Regions from separate parts of the Pseudoalteromonas sp. P1-30 genome, predicted to be linked through region 1. Evidence: riboswitches for the same ligand, from Rfam matches in the RefSeq annotation. Region 1 holds a riboswitch; the other holds the start of a gene.
What was found. Region 1 has a riboswitch for lysine ahead of dapA (4-hydroxy-tetrahydrodipicolinate synthase). Riboswitches for the same ligand answer to the same signal wherever they lie in the genome.
Positions count from the first base shown of each region.

Region 2: it holds a riboswitch for lysine, as region 1 does, so the genes downstream of both, lysC (lysine-sensitive aspartokinase 3) here and dapA (4-hydroxy-tetrahydrodipicolinate synthase) in region 1, are expected to answer to the same signal.

Region 1 is NZ_LKBC01000010.1:28,260-40,351, forward strand. It holds gene AN395_RS14145 (bifunctional GNAT family N-acetyltransferase/hotdog fold thioesterase) at 1-422, shown strand, start outside; gene AN395_RS14150 (phospholipase A) at 495-1,529, opposite strand; gene AN395_RS14155 (succinylglutamate desuccinylase/aspartoacylase family protein) at 1,739-2,860, opposite strand; gene AN395_RS14160 (PLP-dependent decarboxylase) at 2,866-4,071, opposite strand; gene AN395_RS14165 (2,3,4,5-tetrahydropyridine-2,6-dicarboxylate N-succinyltransferase) at 4,071-4,811, opposite strand; gene dapA (4-hydroxy-tetrahydrodipicolinate synthase) at 4,827-5,711, opposite strand; lysine riboswitch at 5,840-6,036, opposite strand; gene AN395_RS14175 (DNA-3-methyladenine glycosylase I) at 6,231-6,935, shown strand; gene AN395_RS14180 (YdiU family protein) at 6,938-8,344, shown strand; gene AN395_RS14185 (OmpA family protein) at 8,679-9,737, shown strand; gene acnB (bifunctional aconitate hydratase 2/2-methylisocitrate dehydratase) at 10,046-12,092, shown strand, end outside.
Region 2 is NZ_LKBC01000006.1:146,370-158,461, reverse strand. It holds gene sbcB (exodeoxyribonuclease I) at 98-1,543, shown strand; gene AN395_RS12005 (NAD(P)-dependent oxidoreductase) at 1,683-2,564, opposite strand; gene AN395_RS12000 (glutathione peroxidase) at 2,681-3,232, shown strand; gene AN395_RS11995 (2-hydroxyacid dehydrogenase) at 3,502-4,482, shown strand; gene AN395_RS11990 (sodium-dependent transporter) at 4,549-5,871, opposite strand; gene AN395_RS11985 (4'-phosphopantetheinyl transferase superfamily protein) at 6,010-6,756, shown strand; gene lysC (lysine-sensitive aspartokinase 3) at 6,772-8,157, opposite strand; lysine riboswitch at 8,234-8,406, opposite strand; gene AN395_RS11975 (hypothetical protein) at 8,697-9,968, shown strand; gene AN395_RS11970 (condensin complex protein MksE) at 9,972-10,520, shown strand; gene AN395_RS11965 (hypothetical protein) at 10,517-12,092, shown strand, end outside.

The DNA.
Region 1 (12,092 bases):
AAGTACTGCAAAATATTTGGCGTGAATCAATCCCAATTAGTGATGCAATGGGTATAAAAGTAGAAAGCTACACAGATTGGCAGTTTACAACGCGTGCTGATTTAGACGCTAACTTAAACCTACACAACACTATGTTTGCAGGCTCTATATACAGCTTAGCAACCTTAACCGGTTGGGGCGCAACGTACTTAGCGCTTAAAGAGGCAGGGCTTGAGGGCAATATTGTATTAGCCGATGCCACTATAAAATACTTAAAACCACTTAATACCGACCCACGCGGTTGTGTTGATGTGCAAACCTGTAAAGGTAAGCTCAGTGAGCTGGAAACAACAGGCAAAGCAAGCTACGTAGTACCTGTTACTATATTTGATGGCAGCGATGTTGTTGCAGAGTTTGAAGGGGTGTTTGCCGTTAAAAAATAACGAGTAACGCTTTAATAAAAAAGCCAAGCACTTTATAAAAGGGCTTGGCTTTTTTTATGGTGTATTAATAAATTAGAGTAAATCGGTAAGTAATATACCTACACCAATACGCTCTACATCAGCGTTATAATCAATTAGGCTCTCACCGTAACCGTTAAAGTACTGCGCGTAGCCACGTAAACGACCCCAAAGCGGGAATGACCAATCTAGTTGAAGTGCACCACGGTTATCTGAATTTAAATTGTTACGAGTCATAAAGCTAAACTCGTGATCGTGATAACGATACGCCCCGCCAAATTCAAAGTAACCCATGTATTTGTAAATATCTGGATTGTCGTCGCCATCGGCTTCTAATATATTGTCTTTTTCATCCTCGGCAATGCGATACCAAGGTTTAAAGCTAAATACAAAACCGCTCTTTTCCCATATAAAATCGGCGTAAATTCGGTTCCATGAACGAGAGTTTGGCTGGCTGCGGCCATTAGATTGGTGCGAAATACCCAGCGCTATGGCCATTTCGTCGCCCCAAAGTACGTTTTCTTGGTCTAGGTAGTTTACCCAAAATATTTCTGGTTCGTAGTTGGTTTCACGAAACGGAGAAGAAATCTCTGAGTTATAAATCTGCCAATACGACTGCAAAGTAAAGCCAAAAAATATGGCTTGGTCTTCATCTGCAAAATCATCGTACAGTGGCACTTTAATAGAAAGCTGGTATTTAGCCTCTAGGTTATCAAGGGGTTCGCCATTTTCTTCATCTGTTAGCTCGTCAAAGCCATCAAACGGGCGATCGTTAGGGTGCGAGACATACGATAAAGGTAAAATGTAGTTACGTTTATGCGGCGTAATTACGTTACGATTTTTTTTGCTTACCTCTTCGCGAGCCTTGCGTTTATCAAGTGCGGTAAGTTGTTTGTTTTCTTCAAGGGCGGAGCATTTTGTACGCAGCTCGTCTAAGGTTTGCTTACCATCGCCACCAATTACTTCATTTAAAATACATTGCTTAACTAGCTCTATGTCGTTGTCTTGTTCATTTTTTTTAACCTCTTGTTGGGCAAAAGAGGGTGTGCTTAGTAAAGCCGTAACTGCAATCCAATAACGCCAGCTCATTGTTTATTCCTTTGAGAGTAAGGTAGATTTATAAATTATAACGTGTTTTTACATTTGTAACGGTGAACTTTCACTGAATTTACACTTATTTGATTACCTTACGTTTACACCGTTATCACAGATCAAAAAAAGCGGCATATAGCCGCTTATATTGTAAGTTAGTTAACTTACTCTCACGCAATGAGAAGGGGGAGTTATAGCGCGGTGCGTTATAACTCAAATACGTTAGTAAAAAACTTATAAAGTTCAGTGCCTTGGTTTACGCTTGCTGAGGCAAAATGCAAAATAGCAATTGCATCGCAATCAAGGCTTAATGTTTGTAGGGGCTGCTCAGTTAAATAGCGCTCCATGCGTAATATATGGGCTATTGGCTCGCCTGCCTTTATGTGTGCGCCTAACGGAGCAACATACTCAACCATGCCGCCAATCGGCGCATAATAAGCAAAGTAGTCATCTAAATGGCACGCATAACGGGTCATCTGCTTAGGTTGATGCGCTGCATCTACCAATACATTTTTATGGTTCAAATAGCTTAAAATGCTGTTTGCATCATCAAAGGCGGCTGCTAAATCTATTTTTTCTTGGCTGCCTAGCTCTACTGTAAAGGCCTCAACCTGTACATTGAAGTCCCTGCCTTGCGCACTAAGTGCATCACTTAGATGCCACCATGGGCAAAAGCTAGCTTCATCCATTGCGCCATCAAAGTCGCTTGGAATAAGCAGTACGTGTTCAATATTAAAATAACGTGCACTGTCGCTGGCATACGTTGGACAGTACAGATGCTTACTTGAAATAGGCCCCGTGTGTAAGTCGAGCACTATATCTGCTTGATGCGCAAGCTTTTGCAGGTTAAGCGCAATGCGTTTACCGGTATTGAGCAAGTAAGCTGGGCCATTAAGTTTGGCATCTATTTCATCAAGCAGGGCTTTTTTAAAATTACTTTTTAAAGTTGCATCGTCGTACTGGCTATGCTCGTGTGCAAACTGGGTGACTAAATCACTATTGTAGTGATACATACGGTTCCAGTTAGTGCCAGTAATAGGGTCGAATCGGCCAAGGGTAAATTCCCCTGATTTTTGATTACAACCTATAGGGTTAGCATAAGGTACTAAGGTAATGTCGCCTTTTAAATTGAGCTGTTTTAACTGCTCTAGCAGCTGAAAAATAACCGCGTTACCTTGTACCTCGGCGCCATGCATATTGGCTTGAATATACACGCTTGGCCCGTTGCCATCGCCTTTTAAGCGATACACCGGAATAGTTAGGGGTAAGCCGTTTGCTACTTCCCCTACTACAATATTTTCTTGGCTAATGGGTGTTGTTATGCTCATGTTTATTACCTTAAGTAGTGATTGGCATCTTCTGCTTGGCGCACACACGTGAGCTCGCCATTTTGTAACACGTATTCTGCAGCTAGTTCATGGCATAAAAAATAGGGCATGCTTTCGGTAAAACCATAGGCGCCACATTGGCTAAACACCAGCCAGTCTTGCTCGTTTAAATCGCTTGGTAGGGTATGCTCGCCTAGGCAATCAAGGGCAGTACATAATGGGCCGTATAAGCTCATTGCTTGTTCTGGCGCTGTTGATTCGCGCAGTAACGCCGCAGGAAAATCTTGGCTTGTAACAGCAGGGCGTAATAAGTGGTTAATACCACCGGTTAAAATAACTTGCTGTTGCCCGTAGTTTTGTTTGCACTCAACGACGGGGTTAGCGTAATGTCCGCATTCGCCTACAGCGTAACGGCCAAGCTCCATCCAAAGCTCGTCTACACCCGCATCTTTTTTAATTTTTGCCAGCGCGGTGATTAATCCATCCCACTCAAGTGTTGCATCGTTTGGTGTGTAAGGAATACCTAAACCGCCGCCTAAGTCTAAAATTTTCAGGTTTATATTTAAGTTATTAGCCAAGGTGGTAAGCGGTGCAATCATTTGCGACCACAGCTCGCTTAGCTTTTGCGTGCTAAGCATGTTGCCCCACTGAAAAATATGCAGACCATCAAAATTAAGTGCTGGGTAATCGCCAGTATTGAGCGCTTGCCATTCATCGCAACCAAGCCCAAACGGAGTAAGGCTGTCACCCCCTAATGGGTTTTTTTCACCTTCTGGCCAGCGTAATTGCACACGCAGTAATACTTGCAGCTGCGTATTTTGCAGCTGCGCTTGCTGGTTTAACCAACGTACTTGATTGAGGCTTTCGGCAACAAAAATACGCACGCCGCGCTCAATAAAGTGTTTAATTTGTTTAGGGCTCTTTGCAGGCCCTGTGTTGAGCACGCGCTGTGAACTAATACCTTGTGCAAGGACTTGTTCAAGCTCACCTTTACTTGCTACGTCAAAGTTAAATCCGGCGCTGTCTAGGCATTGAATAACCTTAGAAAGCGGATTGGCTTTTACCGCATACCAAAGCTTTACATCGGTTTGCGCAACTAAACGGGTAAGGTGTGCGTTTAGTTTGTCTAAGTCGTAAACAAAAAAAGGTGTATCAAGTTGCTGAGTAAGTGTATTTACGGCGGCCTTGATAGGCGTGCTCAAAAAGCTCATTATCGTAAAACCTCTTCTAGCAATAACGATGCATCGCTTTGCTCGTCGCGGTATTTAACAATGAGTGCACACGACATGCTTAAGCCTTGCTCACGAGCCCATTCGTTAGACGCAGGGCGAGAGCCTGGTATTACAATAGCGTACTCTGGAATTGGCTCGCCTTTATCTAGCTGGCGCTCGTTAACACAGTCGTAAACCGGAATAGTGGCAGATAAACGCACACCTGGGGCAAGTACCGCGCCTTTTTTAACCACTACGCCTTCAACAATGACACAACCTGCGCCAATAAACGCATCGTCTTCAACCACGACTGGGCTTGCCCCAATTGGCTCAAGTACACCACCAAGTTGAACAGCTGCGCTTAAATGTACATTTTTACCAACTTGTGCACATGAACCCACTAATGCGTGGCTATCAACCATAGTACCTTCGTCGATGTATGCGCCAATATTTACGTACGCTGGTGGCATAATAATAGTGCCTTTAGCTACGTAGGCACCGCGGCGAACACTGGTACCACCTGGTACCATACGCACGCCATCTTCAGTGCTAAATTCTTGCGGTGCAAGGTTGTGCTTATCAACAAACCCGCCTGCAAACTCGGTGTTAGTTCCATTTTTAAAGGCTTCTAAAATGCCTTGTTTTACTTCTACGTTAGCTTCCCATTGGCCGCTTTCGTTTTGTGATGCTGCGCGTACTGCGCCCGATTCTAAATTATTTAGTAGTTCTAACCAGCTCATTATAAAAACCTGTGTTTAATGCCAAGATAAAATGGTGTCGTTTGCAGTGGTAATGCAATCGGTTTGCGTTAACTCAAGATGCGTTAAAGGTGGGCGCAACAGTGGGCTATTTAAACGCCCTTGCTGGTGCATTAGCACTTTAACGGGAATAGGGTTTGCTACAGCAAATAGGCTATTGATAGCGCGAGTCCACTGAGCAAATAAATTGGGGTGTTGACCGCTTAGGCTGCGCTTTACAAATTCGTGTGTTTGCAAAGGCCATGCATTGGCCGCAACCGAAACTAAGCCTTTTGCACCTGCTTGGGCAAAGTAGGGCATAAGTGCATCGTCGCCACTGTATAGCGCTAAATTAGGCGCGGCTTGTCGGTATGCTTCAAATTGGGTGATGTTGCCACTGGCTTCTTTTAAAGCCCACAGTTTTGGGTGCGCTTTTAAGTTTTCAATGGTTTCGATAGGAATGCTTACACCGCTGCGCCCAGGTACGTTGTACAACATACACGGATGCGCGCTTTCGTTTAATAAGCTTTCGTACCAATGTGTTTGACCTACAGCCCCTGGTTTTGCATAAAGAGGCGAGCCTAATAAGTAGCTGTGAATAGGTAATTGGTTACAGTAGCTAACCCATTCTTTTTGTTGGGCCAAATTATTACCACCAACAGCAACCATAAGCGGTACACTGGGTTTTAATTGGCACACGTGCTCAACAATGCCTTGCTGCTCTTTAAGCGTAAGGGCTAAGCCTTCACCTGTGCTACCGAGCAGTAAAATACCGTTGTGTGCCGCTTCTTGTTCGCTAACAAGTGCTGTGAGCGTGCCGTAGTCAACATTACCTTGTTGATCAAACGGCGTAACAAGCGCTGTCCACAGTGCGTAGTCGTCTAAATTGAAGTTGTGAATCATCTCTTACGAACCTATAAGGTGTTCGAGATATTAAGGAGGCTGTATGATGTGAGCCGCATTAACGTCGTTCGAACAGTATTCGAAGAGCGAATGGGCTTAAAATAATAGGGCGCACGGCTTTATTATTTAAGACCAGAAGCTCTCCACCAAACTAATAAGCTGCTCTAAAACAGCTATTGGTGACAGTCGCTAGGATTCAACCTAGTCGCCCGAAGTAATTGCTTCGCAAAAGCGTTTACCTCTCGGCGGTATTCCCCTCACATATGCTCACTGGAGTTTGCGCTCCTAACATACGCTACCTGAATAACGCACCTCTTCTAGCCCTTTGTATTTTGTTTAACCGCAAAAGGTTTAACAAAATACAATTTAAATAGGGTAATTGCGGCGATTAAAACATTTTAGCCGTCTAGGTGTCAAGTTGCAGGATACAGATTAGTTCATCGAAAATGTGGGTGGTTACGTATTAGCTGCTTTTCTCGTAAACTAACCCTATGAGCAGTGATGAGGTATTTAATAAGTATGGAAAAATTTAGCGATATTTATAAGCGAGCAGTAGAGCGAAAAGGTTCTGAAAAAATGCTTAAGTTATTACTCGCAAAACCCTTATCTAAAAAAGCATTAAGCGCATTAAGTGACGACGATTGGCTTGAAGAGTTTACCCGTAAAGTATTTCAAAGCGGGTTTTACTGGTCGGTAATAAACAGTAAATGGCCAGGTTTTAGAGAGGTTTTTTGGCAGTTTAGTGTTGATAAATTACTTATGATGCCGCCCGATATGCTCGAGCAAAAAGCAACTGATGAGCGCATTATTCGTAATTATAAAAAGGTAAAAACAATTCCTGAAAATGCATACATGATCCACGAAATAGCACAGCAACATGGCAGTTTTAGCCAATTTGTAGCTAACTGGCCAGGCGATGACATTATTGGTTTATGGGCGCATTTAAAAAAACACGGCGCCCGTTTGGGCGGCAATACAGGCCCGTATGCCTTAAGAGCGCTTGGTAAAGATACTTTTTTACTTTCGCGAGATGTGGAAAGTTACCTAAGAGCGCACAAAATTATAGATGGCGGCCTGCAAACTAAAAAGTCACTCACTGGCGCACAGGCGTTTTTTAACGAAATGCAAAAGCAAAGTGGTTTGAGCCTGCAAGAACTTAGCTTAATTGTGGCTTACAGCGTGGGCGACAATCGCGTAGGCATAAGCCAACAAACAGAGGATTAACCATGAAACTAGTGCCAAGATACACAGACATAGCAGATAACTTTGCAATAGAGGACAGTCCATCAAGCGTTGCTGCTGCGCAATTACTTTTGTGGAACGAAGCGTTAGCACAGCAGTTTAAGATAGATGTTGAGCCTGCGCTGCGCGCCAGTACTTTTGCTGGTAACGAGCCACAACCGGTAAATGCTGTAGCGCTTGGCTATTCTGGGCATCAGTTTGGGCACTTTTCGCCGCGCTTGGGGGATGGGCGAGCGCACTTACTGGGTGCTATCAGCGATGATAAAAATCAGCTGTGGGATATTCAGTTAAAAGGCTCAGGCGCCACGCCTTTTTCAAGAGGAGGCGATGGGCGATGTGCACTAGGCCCCGCTATTCGCGAGTATATTATGAGCGAAGCTATGCATGGCTTAGGGATTAAAACCACGAGGTGTTTGGCTGTTGTAGGCACAGGTGAAGCTGTTTATCGTAATCCGCCGCAACCAGGCGCAATTGTTACCCGCTTAGCAAGTAGCCATATTCGCGTTGGCTCGTTTCAGTATTTAGCAACTCAAGGTGATGTAGAGGGATTAAAAAAATTAGCTGATGTAGCCATTGAGCGTCATTACCCAAGTATTCAATCAGCAGGGGCTCAGCGCTATTTAGACTTTTTAGCAGCCGTTATAAATAGTCAGCTAGCGCTGGTTATTAGCTGGATGCGAGTGGGCTTTATTCATGGCGTTATGAATACTGATAATACCTTGATAAGCGGCGAAACTATCGACTACGGCCCGTGTGCAATGATGAATACCTTTGATTTTGATACCGTGTTTAGCTCAATTGATAAGCAAGGTCGCTATGCCTATGGTAATCAGCCAAATATTGTAAGTTGGAACTGTGCGCGTTTAGCCGAGAGCCTAATACCGCTTATACATGAAGATGACGAACAAGCTGTAAGTTTAATGGCGCCGTTAATTAATCAGTTTTCTACGTTATTTAACGCGCAATATAATCAAATGTGGGCACAAAAATTAGGCTTAGCAGGTTATAAAGAAGACGATGTAGAGCTTGTAAGTAAGTTATTATTGTTATTTCAAGAGCATAAGCTCGATTACACCAACACCTTTGATGCCCTAACCGAGTCATTAAAGGGTGGCAAAGTGCCAGATGAATTAACGCAATGGGCCCAGTTATGGCAAAAAAGATGTGATGAAAACAGCTATAACCTAATGAGAGCGGCTAACCCAAGGGTTATACCGCGTAATCACATCGTCGAAGAAATACTTGCGCAATATAATCAGCACGGCGAGAGCGAGCTGCTAAGCGACTTTTTAACGGTGATGAGTAACCCATATGATAAAACAGCTAACTTAGCCCGCTTTCAAGAGACAGGTAAAGATGACAAGGGCTATCAAACTTTTTGCGGTACTTAAGTATTGTAATTAATTGTAAGTTTTTGATTATAAATAGTCATTTTTAAATAATGCAGTGTACAATGATTGAGCAGTTACTCGCTCGGTGTTATTGTGCGCATTCATAAAAAGTAACTATTTATAAATTACCATAATTTATTAATTGCAGATTAGGTAAAAATTTTTACTTAACCTACAATTGGTGGTTGGAATGCCTGTAGATCGTTGAAAAAATTTATAAACTTTATTTTTCGTTAAGTATCGATTAACAAAAGCTCGGGTAGTGTGTATAAAACTGGTTGAGCTAGTATTGATTAGCTACAATTTTCTAAGTTGTTAAAATGGGAAGAAAACAATGAAATTAAAATCACTTACAATTGCAATTGCGTTAGCTGCAACTAGCGCGTCTACATTCGCTGCCGATAAAGAAGAAGGTTTCTACATTGGTGCATTTGGTGACTACTATGATGCGTCATGGGAAAACATGCGCGCTCAAGCTGGCCTTGACGTAAACGAGTCAACTGGTTGGGGTGTAGAAGCAGGTTACCGTTTCAGCGATTACTGGAGCGCACGCCTTGAGTATGCAGATATGGACTTTAACGCGTTCGATAAAGCTGCGGGCAATCGTAATAATATCGACGGCGAGCGTTACGGTATTGATGCGCTTTACCACCTTGACGGCGGTCCTTTCTACGGTCTATTCGGTATTAAAGAAATGGACGTAGTAGATGACAACACATTCTTAAACGCAGGTGTTGGTTACCAACACTTTATTACTGATGGCTTTTTCGTAAACGCTGAAACTGCGGTATACCAAGGTCTTGATAAAGGTTACACAGATGTAGGTGCTAAAATTGGTATTAACTACTTATTTGGCCAAAACTCTATGCCTGCTCAGCCTGTAGAGCCAGCGCCTACAGCAGTAGTAGAAGTACCTGTAGAACCTAAAGACAGCGACAACGACAACATCCTAGATAAAGATGATAAATGTCCTAACACGCCAATGACAGACGCTGTTGATGGCGATGGCTGTACTTTATACGAAGACCGTGAAGTAACAACAAGCTTATTAGTTACTTTCCCACATGATTCTGCACAAGTTGGTCAACGTTACTTTGACGACATTGCATCAGTATCTGAGTTTTTAAAAGAGCACGAAGATACAACTGTACTACTTGAAGGCCACGCATCAGCTGTAGGTAACGCAAACTACAACAAGATGCTTTCTAAAAAGCGTGCTGATGATGTAGCACAAGAGCTAATTAAAGATGGCATTGCTGAAGATCGCATTACAACTGTTGGTCTAGGTGAAGAACGTCTTAAAAACACAGCTAACACGAAAGAAGCTCACGCTGAAAACCGTCGTGTAGAAGCACATGTAAAATCTATTGAACGTGTAAAAGTTAAGCGTTAATAGTTACTTACTTTATTTTAAAAACCCAGCTTAGTGCTGGGTTTTTTTATGCCTTTAAAACTGCATATGCAGTATTAACCTGATTAAACAAGAATGATTATTACTTAACAAACATTCACGAAAATAGAATTTACGCTTACCACTATTCATAATATTTATAGTCGGTATAATCAGTTGCTTAGCTGGATGGATTTTCATCTATACATAAAAGCTTTATAATCCCGCGTTAGAATACTATAAGTATTGGGTTACTTTTTTTGCGCATGATGCGCTACCGAATACTTTCACGTCACCAAGAGGGCAATATTGTGCTACAAGAATATCGTAAACACGTAGAAGAACGTGCCGCGTTAGGTATCGTACCAGCGCCATTAGATGCTCAGCAAACGGCTGATCTTATTGAACTAATTAAAAACCCACCAGCGGGTGAAGAAGAGTTCATCTTAGATTTACTAATCAACCGCGTACCACCAGGCGTTGATGATGCAGCATACATCAAAGCAGGCTTTTTAGCGGCAGTTGCTAAAGGCGAAGCACAATCTCCATTAGTATCTAAAGAAAAAGCAGCAGAACTATTAGGTACAATGTTAGGTGGTTACAACATCGCCCCAATGATTGAGCTACTTGATGACGAAACCCTTGCGCCTATCGCTGTAAAAGGTCTATCAAACACATTATTAATGTTTGATGCATTTTACGACGTAGAAGAAAAAGCAAAAGCAGGCAACGAGCACGCTAAAAAGATTATTCAATCTTGGGCAGACGCTGAATGGTTTACTAACAAGCCAGCTGTTGCTGAAAAAATCTCTGTTACTGTATTTAAAGTAACCGGCGAGACAAACACTGATGATTTATCACCTGCACCAGATGCATGGTCACGTCCAGATATCCCACTTCATGCTTTAGCAATGCTAAAAAATGAGCGCGACGGTATCACTCCTGACAAAGCGGGTGAAGTAGGTCCAATCACTAAACTTGAAGAATTAAAAACTCAAGGTTTACCGCTTGCATACGTAGGTGACGTTGTAGGTACTGGTTCTTCTCGTAAATCTGCAACTAACTCTGTGCTTTGGTTTATGGGTGATGATATCCCATACGTACCTAATAAGCGCGTTGGTGGTGTATGTTTAGGTAACAAAATTGCGCCTATCTTCTTCAACACAATGGAAGATTCAGGTGCGTTACCAATCGAGTTAAATGTTGATGAGTTCAACATGGGTGATCAAATTGATATTTACCCATACGAAGGTGTAGTTAAGCGCCACGGTACTGATGACGTTATCTCTACTTTTGAGCTTAAATCAGACGTAATTTTAGATGAAGTACGTGCCGGCGGCCGTATTCCTCTAATCATTGGTCGTGGTTTAACAGACAAAGCACGTACCTCTTTAGGTTTAGGTGCTACTGACGTATTTAAAGTACCAGCAGTAACAGAAGTGTCTGATAAAGGCTTTACACTAGCGCAAAAAATGGTTGGTAAAGCATGTAACGTAGCAGGTATTCGCCCTGGCCAATACTGTGAGCCAAAAATGACGACTGTAGGTTCGCAAGATACTACAGGTCCTATGACACGTGATGAGCTTAAAGACTTAGCATGTTTAGGTTTCTCTGCAGATTTAACAATGCAGTCATTCTGTCATACCTCTGCTTACCCTAAACCAATTGACGTAAACACTCACCATACGCTTCCTGATTTCATCATGAACCGTGGCGGTGTTTCACTTCGCCCTGGTGATGGTGTAATTCACTCTTGGTTAAACCGTATGTTATTACCAGATACTGTAGGTACTGGTGGTGATTCACATACACGTTTCCCATTAGGTATTTCGTTCCCAGCGGGTTCAGGTGCAGTAGCGTTCGCAGCAGCAACAGGTGTTATGCCACTTGATATGCCTGAGTCTATTTTGGTTCGCTTTAAAGGTGAAATGCAACCAGGCATCACTTTACGTGACCTAGTACACGCAATCCCTTACTACGGTATTAAGCAAGGCTTATTAACAGTAGAGAAAAAAGGTAAAATCAACGAATTCTCTGGTCGCGTACTAGAAATTGAAGGTGTTGAGCACTTAACTGTTGAACAAGCGTTTGAATTATCAGATGCATCAGCAGAGCGTTCAGCAGCAGGTTGTACTGTTAAGCTTTCTAAAGAGTCTATCAGCGAATACCTTGAGTCTAACATTGTTATGCTTAAGTGGATGATCTCTGAAGGTTACGGCGATGTACGTACAATCGAACGTCGTATTAATGCAATGCAAGAGTGGTTAGCTAACCCAGAACTTATGGAAGCTGACGCTGATGCAGAGTACAAGCACGTTGTAGAAATCGACCTAGCAGAAATTAAAGAGCCAATCCTTT
Region 2 (12,092 bases), on a different contig from region 1:
ACTCCCTCGCCCATATGCCATAATCTAAATAATTCATTATTTTAGTAACTTGGCGTGCATTTAGGCGTTTTTAAGTTAACTTCTCAGGGTTTTTAGCATGGCATATCAAGAGCAAAATCAAGCAACAATATACTGGCACGATTATGAGACCTGGGGCGCAAGCCCTCAAAAGGATAAGCCGAGCCAATTTGCGGGTATTCGTACCGATCTTGATTTAAATATAATTGGCGAGCCGCTTATTGAATACTGTAAGCCGCAAGCGGATTACTTGCCTCACCCTGAGGCATGTTTAATCACGGGCATTACGCCACAAGTGGCGATGAAAAAAGGCTTGGTGGAGGCTGAGTTTATAGCCAAAATTCACGCTGAATTTAGTGCGCCAAACACCTGTGTTGCTGGTTATAACAGTATTCGCTTTGATGACGAAGTAAGCCGTTATAGCTTTTACCGTAACTTTTACGACCCGTACGAGCGCGAATATAAAAACAATAACAGCCGCTGGGATATTATTGATTTAGTACGTGCATGTTATGCGCTGCGCCCTGAGGGCATTGAATGGCCGTTAAAAGAAGACGGCAGCCCGAGCTTTAAGCTTGAACATTTAACGGTAGCTAATGGCATTGAACACGCCGCTGCGCACGATGCGCTAAGCGATGTAACTGCCACTATTGCACTGGCTAAACTTATAAAAGAAAAACAACCAAAGCTTTATAACTTCTTTTTTGGGCTGCGTAATAAAAAAGCGCTTGGTGAGTTAGTTGATGTATTTAACATGACGCCGCTGGTACATACCTCGTCACGCATTCCTGCAACGCAGGGCTGTACTACGTGGGTGGCGCCTATGAGCTTTCATCCGGTAAATAAAAACGCCGTTATATGTTTTGATTTAACCCAAAAACCGCAAGTATTGCTTGATTTAAACGTAGAAGAACTACGTAAACGTTTATACACCAAACGTGTTGATTTAGCCGAGGGTGATTTACCTGTTGGTTTAAAACTGGTGCATTTAAACAAGTGCCCTATTTTAGCGCCTGCTAAAACGTTATTACCTGAAAATGCAGCCCGTTTAGGCATTAACCGCGAGCAATGCCTCGCTAATTTAGCTATTTTAAAAGCCAATACCGAGCTTCGCGATAAAGTAACTGAAGTGTTTAACGAAAAAGGTGATTACAGCGCGACCACTAACGTTGATTACTTACTTTACGATGGCTTTACAAGCCACGCCGACAAAGCTAAATTTGCGATTATTCGCGATGCTAAACCAGACGAGCTAGCGGGCTTAAATTTAGATTTTGAAGATAAAAAATTCAATACATTACTGTTTAGATACCGTGCACGAAACTGGCCAGAAACGCTAAACCAGCAAGAGCTTGACCAATGGCGTCAGTATTGCCAAAACAAGTTAATGCACGGAGAAGATCAACCCTCAATTAGCGCACAAGACTTTATGATCACCCTTGAAAACTTGGCCCATGATCACGACGACAGCGAAAAAAACCTAACCATTTTAAAGGCTTTGTATAACTACGCGCAAAGCATGTAATTTTCTTTTAGTTTATTTGTATAGCGCATATAAAAACGCGACGCTTTAATTACTAAAGCGTCGGGTTTTTGTTTAAATTATTACGGGCTTTGCCCATCACGCCAGCAAGCTGCGCATCTAACTAGGCATACTCAAAACGTTATTTTTTATGCAGTGCTTCAATGCGTGCTAGTAAGCTTGATGTATCGTATCGGCCCCCGCCAAGCGCTTGTACGTCGGCGTAATATTGATCAACCGTTGCAGTCATAGGTAACGTAGCGCCGTTGTTTTTAGCTTCATCAAGCGCGATGCCTAAATCTTTGCGCATCCAATCTACGGCGAAACCAAACTCGTACTCACCTGCCCACATTGTTTTGTAGCGGTTTTCCATTTGCCACGAACCCGCAGCCCCTTTTGAAATGGTTTCAATTACTTTTTCACCATCAAGCCCTGCTTGTTTGGCAAAATGTAAGCCCTCGGCTAAGCCTTGCACTACGCCGGCAATACAAATTTGATTAACCATTTTACATAACTGCCCTGCGCCCACATCGCCTAATAACTGGCTAAAACGGCTATATGCTGCCATTACGGGTTGCACTTTAGTGAAAATAGCTTCGTTACCGCCAGCCATGACTGTAAGCACGCCGTTTTCAGCACCTGCTTGTCCGCCAGATACGGGCGCGTCTATAAAATCGATATTTTGCAGGGCTGCTTTTTCTGCTACTTCACGGGCTACTTCGGCCGATGTAGTAGTATGGTCAACCAAAATGCTATTAACGGCCATCCCCGCTAAAACACCATTTTCGCCGTAAACAACCGCACGTAAATCATCGTCATTACCTACACACATAAATACAATATCAGCATTATTAGCAGCTTCTCGCGGCGTGGTAGCAAAGCTTCCTGCATACTCATCTACCCAGCTTTGCGCCTTTGCTTGAGTGCGGTTATATACACACACATTAAAGCCCGCTTTTGCTAAATGCCCTGCCATTGGGTAACCCATTACCCCTAAACCTATAAATGCAACATTGATTGACATAAAAGTGCCTTATTTTCCTGCTAACTTAGAAACTATGCCCGATTATGTCAATCGGCTGCTGAAAAAGCGAATTAAGTCTTTATAAATTTCCAACGTAAGGAAATAAGTAGGTAACCATGGATAGTATTTATCAATTTAGTGCCCCTTTGTACAACAGCGAAAGCTTTGCGCTTAGCCAGCTAAAAGGCAAAACAGTACTTATTGTTAATACAGCAAGTAAATGTAATTTTTCGGTGCAATTAAGTTCGCTAGAAAAGCTCTATCAGGAATATAAAAATAGCGGTTTCACTATCTTAGCGTTTCCGTGTCATCAATTTGGCCAAAACGAGCCGCTTGATAACCTCGCGATTAAAGACTTTTATCAAGGGCAATTTGACGTGTCGTTCAAAGTGTTTGGTAAGGTAATGGTAAATGGGCCCGAGGCGCATCCGCTGTTTAATTATTTAAAGTCGCATACCCGTGGTATTTCGCAAAACCGCGCAGTAAAGTGGAACTTCACCAAGTTTTTAATTAACCCACAAGGTCAGCTCGTTGCACGTTATGCGCCGCGCACCAAGCCCGAAACGCTTAAACAGGTCATTGAGGCAAATTTACCTAGCGCACTAAACGCTAATAACTTAAATAACGCAAAAATAATACCTAACTTTAATGCATTAAAAGGCGCTTAATTATTCTAAATCAATAAACGGGTGGTTACTCAAGCATGCTTTATTAAACTAGTTTAAGGTTACGTATAATACCAATCAGCAATAATACTTAATCATTTTTAGGGGCTAAACGTGTCGCTATCTGTGTTAAAAAGAGCAATGCAGGAGCAATTGCCGAGAACAACTAAATAGCGAATTTTTTACCTTACTATCAACGCGTTTTTACATCCTCAAAATAGATCACTTGATTATACGGATTGCTATAACAGCTAGGCTTTGGAGTAAATAACATGAACATTGCTTTTTTTAGTACGCAAAAATACGAGCAGCCTTTTTTTGAGCGCAGTATTAACAAACACCCTCAAATAGAGATTTGTTACTTTGAGCAAGCACTGAACGAGCAAACAGCCCTGCTTGCTAAAGGGTTTGATGCTGTGTGTGTATTTGTAAACGACACAGTTAACGCCCTCGTTATTGAGCACCTTGCTGAGCAAGGAATTAATACTATTTTACTTCGCTGCGCAGGGTTTAATAATGTTGATTTAGTGGCTGCCAAAGCACACAACATTAAGGTATTACGAGTACCCGCCTACAGCCCAGAAGCCGTAGCTGAGCACTGTGTTGCACTTATGCTTACCCTTAGCCGTAAAACACATAAAGCCTATAACCGCGTACGCGAAGACAACTTTGATTTAAACGGTTTATTAGGCTTTAACTTACACGGCAAAACAGTTGGAATTATAGGCTGTGGCAAAATTGGCCTTGCCCTTTGTAATATTTTAAATGGCTTTGGCGCGCATGTTTTAGTGTGCGACCCTTATGCAACACCTGGCAATTACACCATTACCGATTTAGATTCGCTGCTTACTCAAAGCGATATAATTTCACTGCACTGCCCACTGAATGAGCAAACACACCATTTAATAAACGACGATGCATTTAATAAAATGAAACCTGGGGTAATGCTAATTAACACTTCGCGCGGTGCGCTACTTAATAGCAGAGCGTGTATAAATGCGCTTAAAACTAAAAAGCTAGGGTATTTAGGGCTTGATGTGTACGAGCAGGAGTCAGAGCTATTTTTTAAAAACCATAGCGACGAGATAAACCAAGACGATATATTCTCGCGCTTAGTTAGTTTTAAAAACGTATTAATAACTGGCCACCAAGGCTTTTTTACTCAAGAAGCCCTTAGCGAAATTGCCAATACCACCATACAAAACGCCATAGAAATTAATGAACAGAGACCTTTAACCAATGAGGTTTTATAAAGCCGCGGCCCATTAATTTGCTTTACCCGTTTTGCTATTTACATAACGGGTAAAGCTTTAAATACTTTAGCCAAACGCAACGTTTGCAAAAACAAGAGTCATTAATACTGGGCACACAAAACGAATGTATTGAGCAAACCAGTAATGCGTGCCGGTGCTGGCTTTATGAAGCTTATTACCGCGTTTCCACATCCAACCTGCGGTTATAAAATAAAACAGCCCCATAAGTGGAAGTTGGTACTGAGTAAATAGCATGATTACTAAACCAAATAACCACTCAAAGTTTAATATTATTGCACTAGCGCATATTAACACCACTAGGCTAACAGCCCACGTTGCTTTAGTACGATCTATGCGGTGGTTTTCTACTAAAAACGCTACCGGTATTTCTGTGGTAGAAATAGTCGATGTAACCGATGCAATCGACATAAGTACAAAAAACAGTAACCCAATTAGTAAGCCAATTTCGCCCATGGTACTAAAAAGCTCAGGTAAAATAGCAAATATAAGCTGCCCTTCACCTATAAGTTTTCCGCCGCTAAACACCTCTACCCCGTTATGCTGCGCTACATAAATTGCAGGCACTATCAGTAAACCTGCTAAAAATGCCACACTGGTATCAAGTAGTGCAACGCTTGCAGTTAGTTTTGGCAGGTTTGCATCTGGCTGCAGGTACGAGCCATAAATCATCATGCAGCCAACCCCTAATGAGAGCGAGAAAAACGCCTGCCCCATTGCAGCAATAATTAAATTTGGGTCAAGCACTTGGCTAAAATTAGGAATTAAATAAGCAGCAAACCCTTCGCTGGCGCCTTCTAAACTGGCTATATAAAAAATTAAGCCTATTAGTAGCACCAACAACAATGGCATTAAACGGCGTGACCAGGTTTCAATCCCCGATTTAACCCCTTTTAAAATAATACTGGCGGTTAAAATAAGCATAAGCGGCGTAAATATAAAATTACGCACCATAGAGTCGCTGTGCAAAAATTCGCTTGCTGCGGTAAAACCAAAAAATGTAGTAATAGGCTCTATCGCGTAAGAGAGCATCCACCCAGCTACAATAGAATAAAAGCTAAGCATAACCACAGCGCCCGCAAGGCCAATATATCCTGCGGCAGCCCCTACTTTTTTGTTGGTATTTTGCCACGCATTACCCAATGCTTTTACTGGGTTTGCTTGCGCTTGGTGGCCTAAATAAAGTTCGGTATAAAGCGCAGGTAGCGCAAGTAAAAATATAACTACAAAGTAAACCAATAAAAATGCACCGCCACCATGGTTGGCCGCCTGCGTAGGAAAACCCCAAATATTACCTAAACCCACTGCTGCGCCTGCAGCGGCTAAAACAAAACCAAAACGGCTTTGAAATCCATCACGCACTTGTGCCATACATCTACAAATTCTGTTATTCTTTGATTATTGTGAATTAAACCATATTTAATGCCAACTGAGTAATAAAATTGCTTTTGGCATAAATAAGCGCTGTTAACCGCTCATAATTACAGCACTCACTTATTTTAAGCGCGTATGACTAACCACTTTTTTAAAAACACCCTAAGTATTGCTCCCTCTTTTTATAGCGATTTATCCCCTAGCAACAATACTATTTTAGTGTTTAATGCCAACACACTTAATTTAGAACACCTTGATTTAACCCAGTACCTAAGCCCATTTGAGCTAAGCGTTATAAATCGCCGTAAACGCATGCAAGCAAAGCAAGAATATCTAGCATCGCGTATATTACTAAAGCAACTTGCAAAGCATACTCAGCCCCAATACGCACACATACCGCTTAATAAAATGAGCACCCACTTTAATGAAGAATGCTCAAAACTGCAGCTCCATATAAACCACACCGTTATAAATACCTGTATTTCGCACTCGCATGGCTTAGTTGGCGTTGCACTTAATGTTACTAAGGCGGAGTTTGGCTTTGATATTGAAAAAATTAACTTAAAACGCCCATTCGAAAAGCTCGCTAAGCATTTTTATCATAAGGCTGAAATTGCCTTAATTACCGCGCCTTTGGCTATAAAAGAGCAAGCCCACCGCTTTTTTAGAATTTGGACCTTAAAAGAGGCACTCGCTAAAGCAACTAGCCGCCCAATAGCGCAATTGCTTAGCCCAAATGTATTTGATGAATTTTCTTTGTTAAACCTTACAGCATCGAGTAACAGCATAACGGTTGCCAATGAGGAGTTTGATATAAGCGTGGCGCATAAAAAAAGCACCGACTGGCGGTGCTTTATACTTAATAACTTGGATACTGAATAACTTGGCTTTAAAAGCTTAAGCAGCGCTTTCTAATAAGCGGCTGTGTATTGCTTGTACCACGGTATCTGATTCGCTTTGCTCTACTAAAAAGCATAAGTTGTGCTTACTTGCACCATGACAAATTAATCGAATATTAAACTCTTTTAATACGTTCATTAAGTTCATTTCGTGCTGGCGTAGCTGTATTTCAGACCCTATAAGCGCAACTAAGGTTAAGTTATTTTCAACCGATACATGACAAAATTCGGCCAATTTATCTAAACACGCTTGCTCAAGCTCAGGTCGCGAGGCATTAGGCGCGTTATCTAGGGTTATGGCAACACTAATTTCTGAGGTAGTAACTAAATCTACCGATATATTAAATTCACTTAAAATAGTAAATACACGGGCCAAAAAGCCACTTGCTAATAACATTTCTGGGCTTTTAAGCGTTAGCAATATTTGGTTTTTACGCTGCGTAACGGCACGAATACCTGGCTGCTGCGATTTTTCACGCTCAATCCACGTTCCTCCGCGCTCTGGCTCGCGGCTAGAGCCTACAAATACATTAATATGGCTACGGCTTGCTGGTAAAATAGTTGCAGGGTGCAATACTTTTGCGCCAAATGTCGCCATTTCTGCTGCTTCATCAAAGCTTAAACGAGCAATTGGCGTTGCCTTAGCGCATAAACGTGGGTCGGTGCTAAAAATACCCACTACATCGGTCCAAATGTGTACACTTTTAGCGTTAATAGCCTCTGCTAATAACGCCGCACTGTAGTCAGAGCCACCACGGCCAAGCGTTGTGGTTTGGCCAAATTCATCACTACCAATAAACCCTTGTGTAACTATTACTTGCTCATCTAATAACGGAATTAACAAGTCTTTAGCGGCTTGTGCAGTGGCCGCAACATCGGGCGTTGCTTTACCAAATTGGCTGTCGGTTTTAAGCACTTTGCGCACATCAAACCTATCTGCATTTAAGCCTTTTAAGCGCAGCACTTGAGCAAATAAATAAGACGATAAACGTTCGCCAAAGCTAAGCAGCTCATCGTGTTGTTGATCAGTGGTGAGTGTTTCAAGGGCTAACGTTTGAAACGCTTTTAACGTTTCGTTAAAACCTACGGCTAAATCGGCATCAAGCGACAGCTCATCTAAAATAGCCTGTTGAATAGCCAATACGCCATCTATGTGTTCTTGGCGCTGCTCTTTACTAAGGTCGGGTTTGCACAGTGCAACTAAGTGGTTAGTTACGCCGGCACTGGCGCTCACAGCTACAATACGTACGCTTTTATCTGCAACAATAATTTCGCTACAGCGACTCATCGCTTCAAAGTTTGCAACACTGGTTCCGCCAAATTTGGCAACGATGTAATCTGATTTTGCGCCTGATACTGTTTGTGGCACTGATTGGGTAGTCATTTCGTCTCCTTTCGCGGTATCCAAACCGCTAAAAAACAAGAAGAACTTGGCAAAGGAATGCAAATAAGATGTGTCCGCTGCCAGAAGCTCTCCACCTAAGTTGGTGACAGTTTTGGGGATTCAGCCCCATAAACCGAAAAACACGGTTGACGTAACCTTGTTTTCCTCGGCGAGTACTTCCCTCTTTAATGGTTATGGGCGTTCGTCACCTACCATTGAATACCTAAGTATCGCACCTCTTCTGAATGTTGTATTAACTTGTGGCTAATAAAACAAAACCCCACTATGTAGCGGGGCTTTGAAAGTTATCGTTTAGACGTCTAGCTGTCAAGGTGTTTTAGTTAATATAACGCGAATAATTTAGCCCGGGTTTACATTGCTGGCTACTTTTACAGCGCTTAATGTAACTCGCCTGTACGCCAGCTAAAAAAATGTGTAAATTAAGCCAGTTAATAACGAGTACTTTTTATTATAAAAATATAAAAACTACGCTCTGCTTTAAGCGTAGTTAACTCATTACTAGGATGTATCACCGCATTATGATCCCAGCTAAAAAGCTGCTTAATACCCTTAGCGAACACTGGGGTGTTTTAGAGCTATTATTTAAACGTTTTAAAATGGCCGACTTTAGCCTCAAAGACGTGCAAAACGCCATTAAGCAAAAACAGCCCACGTGGACAAACGAGCGCATTTACAAAGAAACAAATCGTTTGCTCAATCAAGATATACTTATTCCATTGGCTAAATCATCCCAGCTTGAAATAAACCGCGCCATTGCCGATTTTGCGACCTTTTTATTACAAGAAGAACACCTAGGTTTAGCACAAGAAATTAGCGTTTTGGTTGATGATTTAGCACGCCTAGGAAACCGATTAGATAATGCCGGCGAAATAGAAGACTATGACGATTTACGCCGCTATAGCCGCATTATGGATGATCGGGTGCGTAAAATAATGAAGCTTTACGCGCACAACGAAAACGCTATTTTAAACATTGTTGAGCAAGCTAAATCTGATCACGCGGTGCAATCTTTGCAAAAGCGCTACAAAGCGGTAATAGAAGCCTTTGATGAATACATAGAACCGATGCTTGAAATGGTCGATATTCGCGGTGACTTTCATGCCTGTTTTACACTTATTGAGCAGCAAATAAGTAAGCAAATAGAGCACATTGAACGCTCAGGCAAAGCCTACAACGACAAACGTATGCTTGAGCAATTGCGTACTCGTATACTCGAAATGCATTTAGTTGGCCGAGAAAGCTTACGCAAAAGTGCCGATATGCTTATGCCACTGCGCGAAGAGCTACGCCGTAATAACCTAATTACCCGCCAGGCAGCAAAAGTGCTGGGCCTTGTGCGTAAAAATGGCGTAGACAATATGCTAAGCGCGGTACAACCAAACTTTGTAAGCGATGCGCAGCGTTATTCGCTTGGCCAGCAGCGTCATATAGTTGCCTATATGGCCAGCTTGGTAGAATTTGAACACGAAGAATACCAGCTCCCAGAGCAACAAGACGTGCCGGCATTTGTTACGCCAAACATTCCTGATTACCACGATGTTAAAACAAGCTTTGCAAAACGCTTTAATAAAAAACGTAAAAAGCCCCAGCCATTACTGCAATTTTTAGATGAAAGCTACCCAGAATTAGACGCCGACGAAATGCTATTTTTATATCAAAAACTAGTCAGCGACAGTGAAATTCACATTAGCCAAAGCGATGAAAAAACACGCGTAAAAATTGCCGGCCAGCATTTTTCGTTATACCCATTTAATTCTGCGCCTCAGCCAGATACACAGGCAGACGAGTAACACATGACACATATAAACTTAGACGAGCTTACGCACCTACAAGCCATTAATAAAAAATTAGGTGCGGGTTACCATATTTGCGAACAAGACAACGTAATGTGGCAAGAGCTTGACCAGCACATAGAATCTTACAGCGCCTTATTTAACGCCCTTGGCCACGATTTAAAACACGACAGCCGCGGCTTTTACTACTTTGCCAGCGACGAAAGCACGCCAAACATGGGTAAAATATCCCGTGCTATTGCACTGACTATTTACATTTTAATTGAGCACTTTGCCAATACGGGTAAAGACCCAATGCGTGCCCTATTTGATGAAGTAAACGACTTAGAACTGATGCAAACCTTAGTGCAAATTAATAAACACTTGTTTGATCAACTTGAGATATTTTCGGGCTCAGATTTACGAAAAGACGTATACCTGCGCATGGTACGTTTAGGCCTTGCCCGCGAAGTCGAAGGCGGCTTTATGCTACAAGCGCCTATTCACCGCTATATTGATGCACTTATGGAAGTAAACGAAGAAACCTACATTACAGAGGACGAGCAATGAAAAACTTATACGGACTAAGTAAACTCGCCCTACTTAATACCGCAGGTTATGCAAAATGTGTTATTCCGCTTGATAAAAGCAGCTCTATTTGTGCACCAAACAATACCGGTAAAAGCTCGGTTATAAACGCCCTGCAATTTCCGCTAATAAACGATTTACGCCTAACCGAATGGGACGGGCACGATTTAGATGAAACCCGTAAATTTTATTTTTCATCAGATCAGTCGTACATTTTGCTTGAAGCCAACCTACCCCATGGCTCGGTGGTTATTGGTGTAGCAGGCCTTGGTAAAATAGCCGGTTACGCGCACCAGTACTTTTGTTATCAAGGCAAACTTGATTTAGCGCAGTACACACAAGGTAATACCATTATTAAGTTTACCAAGCTGTTTAATCATTTAAAAACGCAAGGTTACAACCCTATAGAGCTTAAAGCACAAGAGCTAAACGCCCTACTTACCGGCGGCGCAACCCCTTTTGACGGCGACATTAATTTAAAAATGATCCCGCTTAATAACGTGCAAGACTCCGCCATTTATAAAGAAATTTTTAGGCGTATTCTTAACTTACACAAATTGGGTGCAAGCGATGTTAAACGCTTTATGCTGCGTGTGTTTGAACGCCATATGTCTAACTCTAAAGTGGACTTTTACGAAGTATGGCGTCGCTCGTTTGATAAAGTAAATCGGGCTAAACGCGAATTAAAAGCGCTTGAATCAATGCAAGAGCCAATAACAGCGCTTGAATCAATGCTTGAGAACCAAACGGTGCTTAAAGGTAAGTTAGCAGCCTACGCGCCTAAAATTGATCAAGCATTAATAGACTTTGATACCTACCAAGAAGAGCAACTAAGCGAACTAGCCATTGCCCTTGAAGACATAGAGCACGAAAAACACGAGTTTGAGCAAAAGCAAAGCTTATACGTACAGCAATCGCGCGATATAGAGCGCAGGCAAACCCAAATAGAGCAATGGTTTTTAGATTACAGCGCTCTTAAAAGCGAATTTGAACTGGTAAATAAAGCCACCCTTAAAGCCAACCTTGGCCAACTTAAGCAAGACTACGAGTCACTTTCGCACTCTATTACCAGCGCACAAGGGCAAAGCCTACACACGCTTGATTACCGCATTAGCGAGACCCAAAAACAAATTAAAAGCTTAAAACTGCAGCTTAAAAACCTTGAGTTTAATTTGTTTACTCGAATGCGCGAAGACCTATCACTTAAAGAGGTAGAAGAAATATCGCGCATTTTAAACCCCGATATACTCTCGTTTGCCACCACCAGCAATGGCGATATAACCATTGATGATGAAGACGCCTTTGGGGAATTTTTATCGTTATTAAGCGAAAACGTTAAAGGCGGTGTACTAACCCTACCAGGGGCAAGCATTAAACTTAAAAAACTTTCCCCAGTGCAAATGCAAAGCGGCGAAAACAAAGCCCAGCTTAGCGCTCAGCTAGACGCGCTGGAACGCTCGTTAAAAGAGTTTAAACAACAGCGCGAAGTAGCCGCTAACGTGGCCGATAAACAAAAAGAAAAAGATGCACTTTACGATGAGCTAATGAGCGCAG